3 regions of the Streptomyces sp. NPDC029164 genome follow, and region 2 is predicted to be linked to each of the others. Evidence: riboswitches for the same ligand, from Rfam matches in the RefSeq annotation. Region 2 holds a riboswitch; each other region holds the start of a gene.

Region 1 (2,213 bases), on a different contig from region 2:
GCGTCGGCGTTCACGCGGCGCATGAACTCGTCCGGGACCCAGTGGGCGAGGTTCAGGTTGTGCGTACGGCGCTGGTCCTCACCGGTGTTGTCGCGGAGCTCCAGGAACTCCTCGATGTCCGCGTGCCAGGTCTCCAGGTAGACGGCGGCGGCACCCTTGCGGCGGCCGCCCTGGTTCACGGCGGCGACGGAGGCGTCGAGGGTCTTCAGGAACGGCACGATGCCGTTGGAGTGGCCGTTGGTGCCGCGGATCAGGGAACCGCGGGCGCGGATGCGGGAGTACGACAAACCGATGCCGCCCGCGTGCTTCGACAGGCGCGCCACCTGGTGGTAGCGGTCGTAGATCGAGTCGAGCTCGTCCAGCGGGGAGTCCAGCAGGTAGCAGGAGGACATCTGCGGGTGCCGGGTGCCGGAGTTGAAGAGGGTGGGGGAGGAGGGCAGGTAGTCGAGGCGGCTCATCAGCCGGTACAGCGAGGCCACTTCCTCGACGGCCTGGACGCTCTCGTCCGCGGCGAGGCCACAGGCCACGCGCAGCATGAAGTACTGCGGGGTCTCGATGACCTGACGGGTGATCGGGTGGCGCAGCAGGTAGCGGCTGTGCAGGGTGCGCAGGCCGAAGAAGCCGAAGCGGTCGTCGGCGCCCTCGGCGAGGGTGAGCTCGACGAGGGAGTCCAGGCGGCTCGCGTGGGTGCGCACGAACTCGGCCGTGCGGTCGGCGATGAGGCCCTCGCGGTGGCCGACCTCGACGGAGGCCGAGAAGGAGGTGGAGCCCTGGCTCGCGGCCTCGTCGCGCACGGCCAGCGTCAGCAGCCGGGCGGCGAGCTTCGAGTACGCGGGGTCCTCGGAGATCAGACCTGCGGCGGCCTCCGTGGCCAGCCCGCGCAGTTCGGCGTCGTCGGCGGCGGAGCTGCGGCCGCGGAGCGCGGCGGCGGCGACGCGGCCGGGGTCGGTGTCGGGGAGGTCCGCCGTCAGTTCGGTGAGGGTACGCAGCAGCGTGGCCCCCGGGCCCTCGGTGTTGTCGCCAGAAACGGACTCGGCGCGCGGTGCGGAAGGCGCGATGGTCACGGCGGGAGCTCTCCCTCGCTCGGCCCGGTCATCGGCGGAGCGGGGCGCGAGCGGGCGCATGCGGGCGTGGCAGGAACGCGTACGCACCGCATGGCGTCCACCGGCCCAACCGCGAGGCCCGGACGTGTCGGCACCCGGTTCGGTCGAGCCGGGCGCGCTGTCGGCAGGTCCTCGGACTTGGTGTCCGGTAGGCGGACACTTCATACCGTTGCGGGACAGTTCCGGATTCGCACCGGATTCCCCTGCGGCGACAGCAGCCATGAGCATACATGTGGGGGGGCGCTGTTGTGCGACCCCCCACATGTTGTGTCGGTGCGGCTACAGCTCCAGCCGGAACGTGAGCAATTTCAGCCCGGGAACGGGTGCCCAGTCCCGCTCCGGCGTGCGGATGAAGCCGAGCCGCTCGTAGATCCGCTGGGCCCCGGTCATGCCGCGCTGGGTCGACAGCACCAGGTGCGTGACCCCCGCCAGCTCCCGCGCCCTGGCCATGCAGGCCCGCACCAGGGCCTCGCCGACGCCGCGTCCGCGCGCCTCGCGGGAGACGGCCAGCATCCGGAACTCTGCCTCGCCGGGCCCGGCGATGTCGGCCAGCGGGCTCCCGGGCGGTGCGAAGGTCACGCCGCCGAGCACGGCGCCCTCGTAGACGGCCACGAGCACCTCCCCGTCGGCGGCCCGGCCGGCGACGTCGCGCAGCACGCCCGCGTAGAACGCCTCGCCGGAGCCCAGCAGCCCGTCGCCCACGTAGGCCTGCGCGGTGATCTCACCCAACTGCTCGTACTCGGCGGGCAGCGCCGCCCTGATCACGATGTCCATGCGGTCGAGTGTGCAGGACGGGTGTCGGCGCCCGGCGTTATCGTCGGATGCAGCACCGTCGAGGAAGGTGAGCAAGGCATGACCGTGATGACCGACCGGCCCCAGATGCTGACCGAAGAGTTCGAGACCGTGGCGCGGATAGCCGCCAGAGAGGTCGAGGGGCTGCGGTTTGAATTCATCAACGGGAAGCTGGGGGTCAAGGCAGTGCCGGATGGGGACCACGGGACGATCATCGTGTGGTTGTCGCGTATCTGCATGCAGTCGCGGCCGGACCTGTGGTTCTACGGCGAGCAAGGGATCAAGATCCAGCGGTGCCGCAATGGCCGTGCTCGTGCC
Region 2 (2,213 bases):
GAGTCCGCCGCCGAGCTTCGCGCCGCTCATCGACGTCCCTTCCCTTTCCTGCCGGATGCGCCGGATACGCCGGATACACCGGATACGGCGGAGGCCAGCGTCCGGGCGGCCACACAGGCCCCGAGCGCCAGCCAGGTCACCTGTCGCGACAGCCGTACCGCCCGCTCGATGTCCGCGACCTCCACCGGCCGGCCGGCCCCGCCGTTCAGCACCGCCCGGTGCTCGACGCGGCCGCCGTACGCGAGGGTGCCGCCCAGCCGTACGCCGAGCGCTCCCGCGAAGGAGGCCTCGACGGGCCCGGCGTTCGGGCTCGGGTGCGCGGCGGCGTCCGCGCGCCAGGCGCGTACGGCTCCCCGCCGGTCGGGACCGGCCAGTACGGCGGCGGCGGCCGTCAGCCGGGCCCCCGGCCAGCCGGCCAGGTCGTCGAGCCGGGCGGAGGCCCAGCCGTAGCGCAGGTAGCGGGGGGACTTGTGGCCGACCATCGCGTCCAGGGTGTTCACGGCGCGGAAGGCCAGCAGGCCGGGGACGCCGCCGACGGCGCCCCACACCAGGGCCCCGACCACCGCGTCGGAGGTGTTCTCCGCGACCGACTCCACGACGGCGCGGGCCATCTGCTGCCCGTCCAGGGACTGCGGATCGCGCCCGCACAGGTGCGGGAGCCGCTCCCGGGCCACCTCGGTGTCCCCGGCGGTGAGCGCCCCGCCGATGGCGCGGGCCTCCCGGCCCAGCGAGGTGCCGCCCACGACAGCCCAGGTGGCGGCGGCGGTCAGGGCGATACGGACGGCAGCGGGCCGGGTGCGCACGGCGCGGGCGCCCAGCGCACCCACGGCGGCCGCGCCTCCGGCGCACACCAGCGTGTGCAGGAGGCCACGGGCGCGGTCGTCGCGCCACAGGGCGCGTTCGGCGGCGGCGGCGGCCCGTCCGAAGGCGGCCACGGGGTGCCCTCGGCGGGGATCACCGAGGATCCGGTCGCCGATCAGGCCCGCCGTGGCGCCGTACGCGAAGACGCGATCGGCACGCATGGTGGCAGGTATGTCCTCACTCAGGGTCCGCGCCCTGGTTCGACGTGTCCGGCGGCGAGAGTTCCTGGCTCCCGGGGCGCACGCGCGGCGTGCGCTCCCCGGTGACAGTGGCGGGACCGCGCCGGATTCGCACCGGACTTCCTCTCCATGCCGCCGTATTGGCTCGGGCAGTCCACCACGCACCGAGAAGGCCCGTCAACTCGCCGTTGACCTGCGGCGCGGCAGGGGCACGGGATGCGAAAAGCTCCCTCCGGGACAAATCCGGAGGGAGCCTTCACACCTGGTCGGCCGCGGGGCGGCGGATCAGGCGACGATCAGGTAGATCCCGTAGCCCACGGCTGCGGCGATGACCGCGAAGCAGGCGTACGCGCCGCTGCGGGCGAGGGTGGCGGTGCCGCCCTGCTCAGTGGCGGTCTCGTGCTTGGACAGGCCCACCAGGCCCAGGGTGAAGAGGGCCACGAGGGCGACGGTGGCGAAGAGGCTGACCCCGAAGACGGAGCCGAGCGCTTCCCAGTCGATCTTCATACTGCCACTTTCTGAATGTCCGGGTCTCTGGGTGTCTCTGTCTCGGTCAGACCGCGGCGGCCGGAGCCGCCGGGGTCTGCGTCGCGGCCGGGATGGTGGCCTTGAGGTCTTCGTCCGTGACCGCGGCGGTGGTGCCGGCGGCGGCGACGGTCGGCGGGACGGTGACCGCGGCGATCGCCGTGGTGACGACGCCCGGCTCCCCGGCGCCGGCCGGCTCCGCCTCGTTGACGTTGGTGTGGTCGACGACCTGGCGGCGCGAGATGAACCAGATGGCCAGGCAGGACCCGATCAGGAAGAGCGTGACCGCGGCGATGCCGACGTCACCGGCGCGCATGACCAGCTCGGCACCGGCCGAGACCAGCGCGGCGGCCGGCAGGGTCAGGCCCCAGGCGACGAACATGCGGGTCGCGGTGGACCAGCGGACCACACCGCCCTTGCGGCCCAGGCCCGCACCCATGACCGCACCGGAGCACGAGTGGGTGGTGGAGAGCGAGAAGCCCAGGTTCGAGGAGGCGAGGATGACGGACGCGGCCGAGGTCTGGGCGGCGAAGCCCTGCTGCGGCTGGAGGTCGGTCAGGCCGCTGCCCATGGTGCGGATGATGCGCCAGCCGCCCAGGTAGGTACCCATGGCGATGGCCAGACCGGCGGAGACGATGACCCAGACCG
Region 3 (2,213 bases), on a different contig from region 2:
CCGCGGGATCGTGGGTGATCGGGGAAGTCGCGCGGGAGGCCAGGTCGGCGCGGTTCGCGGCGAGTTCGGGGGTGATCGCGTCGGTGCCCTGGGCGAGGCCGCGGGCGAGCGTGGTGATCTCGTTCGTCTTCTGGCGGGCGAAGGCGAGCCAGCGCCGCACCTGCGGGTCGATGTCGCGCTCGGCGCCGGCGTCCAGCGGCACGTGCAGGAGGGAGCAGGACGCGGAGACGTCGACCTGGTCGGCGAGCCCGAGGAGGGTCCCGAGCGTGGTCAGCGACTTCTGGTAGTCGTTGATCCAGATGTTGCGTCCGTTGACCACACCCGCGACGAGGCGCTTGCCCGGGAGCCCGCCGACTGCCGCGAGGTCGGCGAGGTTGGCGGCGGCGGCATCGGTGAAGTCGAGGGCGAGGCCCTCCACCGGGGCCTTCGCCAGCACCGGAAGCGCTTCGCCGAGCCGGTCGAAGTACGAGGCGACGAGCAGCTTCGGGCGGTCCGTGCGGGCGCCGAGCTCCCGGTAGGTGCGGGCTGCGGCGTTCAGCTCGGCCGGAGTGCGGTCCTGGACCAGGGCCGGCTCGTCCAGCTGGACCCACTCGGCACCCGCCGCGCGGAGCTCGGCGAGCACCTGGGCGTAGACGGGCAGCAGCCGGTCCAGCAGGGTGATCGGCTCGAAGCCGGCGGCCACGCCCGGGGCGGACTTGGCCAGGAGCAGGTAGGTGACCGGGCCGACGAGCACGGGCCGGGCCGTGTGCCCCGAGGAGAGGGCCTCGGCGAGTTCGGCGATCTGCTGGGTGGAGTCGGCGGTGAAGACGGTGTCGGGGCCGAGCTCGGGGACCAGGTAGTGGTAGTTCGTGTCGAACCACTTGGTCATCTCCAGCGGGGCCACGTCCTGCGTACCGCGCGCCATCGCGAAGTAGCCGTCCAGGGCGTCGGCTTCGACGGCGGCCCGGTGGCGGGTGGGGATCGCGCCGACCATGACCGTGGTGTCCAGGACGTGGTCGTAGTACGAGAAGTCTCCGGTCGGGACTTCGGTGATGCCGGCTTCGGCCAGCTGGGCCCAGTGGGCCCGGCGCAGCTCGCGGGCGGTCTCCCGGAGGGCGTCCGCGGTGACGCGGCCCTTCCAGTAGCCCTCGATCGCCTTCTTCAGTTCGCGGTTCTGGCCCTGACGGGGGTAGCCGTGGACGGTGGCCTGTACTGCCGCGGCTGCGGACTCGGTGGTCACGGAACTCTCCTTCGCGAGCGTGTCTCCATGGACCCAGTGGGGGCCGAGGGCGCGAAGGGTGCCGGAACGGGCGGCCCGCGTGGTCCCGTACGTCCGGGTACGCGACGGGGAGGATCCGCCTGAAAGCACGCCGACCCGCCCACGAGGTCACCGGGAAACCGGGCGCGATCGTTCGCGCTCGGGCAACGGGCAGGTCTTCGGACTCGTGGGCACGCCGGCCACTCGGGCAGACACCTACTGGCCGTCGCTTCCCAGGACCGGTTCCGGTCCCAGTGCGTATGACGGCGGTCGTTCCCACTTACCGCTGCGGGGCAGTCCCGGATTCCCACCGGGTTCCCTCTTACGACGCATCCCGCCTGGCGGACGGGGCGAACCAGCTGCGGGGTCCACCCTAGGGTGCCGGACTGAAGAATGGGCAGAGCGTTCCAGATATCGGACGGCGAAACGAGATCAGCCGCTCGTGCACACCAGGTAGGGGACGTACGGCCTTCACCGAGCAGCTCGGGCACAACGCGCTGATCCGCCCGCTCGGTGCGTACACCTGCCCGCCGCAGCGGCCGCTGCCCCGGGCGGTCTGACACCGGGGGCACGTGGGTCGGGCCGCCGCGGAGCCGCGGGGTCAGCGAGGGGCGTTTTCGGCGCCCAGGGGACGGGCGGCTCCGGCTCGGATGGCGTCGATGACCGCATCGTGCAGGTCGCGGCTCGCGCCCTCACTGGGGCACGGGATGGGGCTTCCCGCAAGCGCGAGCCACTCGGACGCCCCGGCGTACTGCACCGTGATGTACGCGAGGCCGTCGGCCTCGGTCCAGGTGGTGTGGATGTCGAGCTCACCGGTGAGGACGAGCCCCGGCCCGGCGGTCTCGCCGCTCTCGCCGGCCTCGTCGGTCTCGACCCCGCTGCGTCCGGTGAAGATCCCGCGTGTGGTCCATGATGCCCAGCTCATCCCGCCTCCCTGCCGCTCGCGTCGTCCTGCCAGTGTGACCCGATCGGCCGC

What was found. Region 2 has a riboswitch for cobalamin ahead of ACZ4VT_RS24005 (cobalamin biosynthesis protein). Riboswitches for the same ligand answer to the same signal wherever they lie in the genome.
Region 1: linked by a shared signal. The riboswitch ahead of ACZ4VT_RS05885 (ribonucleoside-diphosphate reductase subunit alpha) and the one ahead of ACZ4VT_RS24005 (cobalamin biosynthesis protein) in region 2 are both predicted to bind cobalamin.
Region 3: linked by a shared signal. The riboswitch ahead of metE (5-methyltetrahydropteroyltriglutamate--homocysteine S-methyltransferase) and the one ahead of ACZ4VT_RS24005 (cobalamin biosynthesis protein) in region 2 are both predicted to bind cobalamin.

Annotation. Positions count from the first base shown of each region.
Region 1 is NZ_JBVHWW010000004.1:115,473-117,685, forward strand. It holds gene ACZ4VT_RS05885 (ribonucleoside-diphosphate reductase subunit alpha) at 1-1,064, opposite strand, end outside; cobalamin riboswitch at 1,210-1,341, opposite strand; gene ACZ4VT_RS05890 (GNAT family N-acetyltransferase) at 1,383-1,877, opposite strand; gene ACZ4VT_RS05895 (Uma2 family endonuclease) at 1,956-2,213, shown strand, end outside.
Region 2 is NZ_JBVHWW010000025.1:109,197-111,409, forward strand. It holds partial or broken gene ACZ4VT_RS24000 (cobyric acid synthase) at 1-30, opposite strand, end outside; gene ACZ4VT_RS24005 (cobalamin biosynthesis protein) at 27-1,022, opposite strand; cobalamin riboswitch at 1,060-1,213, opposite strand; gene ACZ4VT_RS24010 (hypothetical protein) at 1,326-1,547, opposite strand; gene ACZ4VT_RS24015 (inorganic phosphate transporter) at 1,594-2,213, opposite strand, start outside.
Region 3 is NZ_JBVHWW010000040.1:68,756-70,968, forward strand. It holds gene metE (5-methyltetrahydropteroyltriglutamate--homocysteine S-methyltransferase) at 1-1,219, opposite strand, end outside; cobalamin riboswitch at 1,391-1,612, opposite strand; gene ACZ4VT_RS31535 (hypothetical protein) at 1,839-2,162, opposite strand.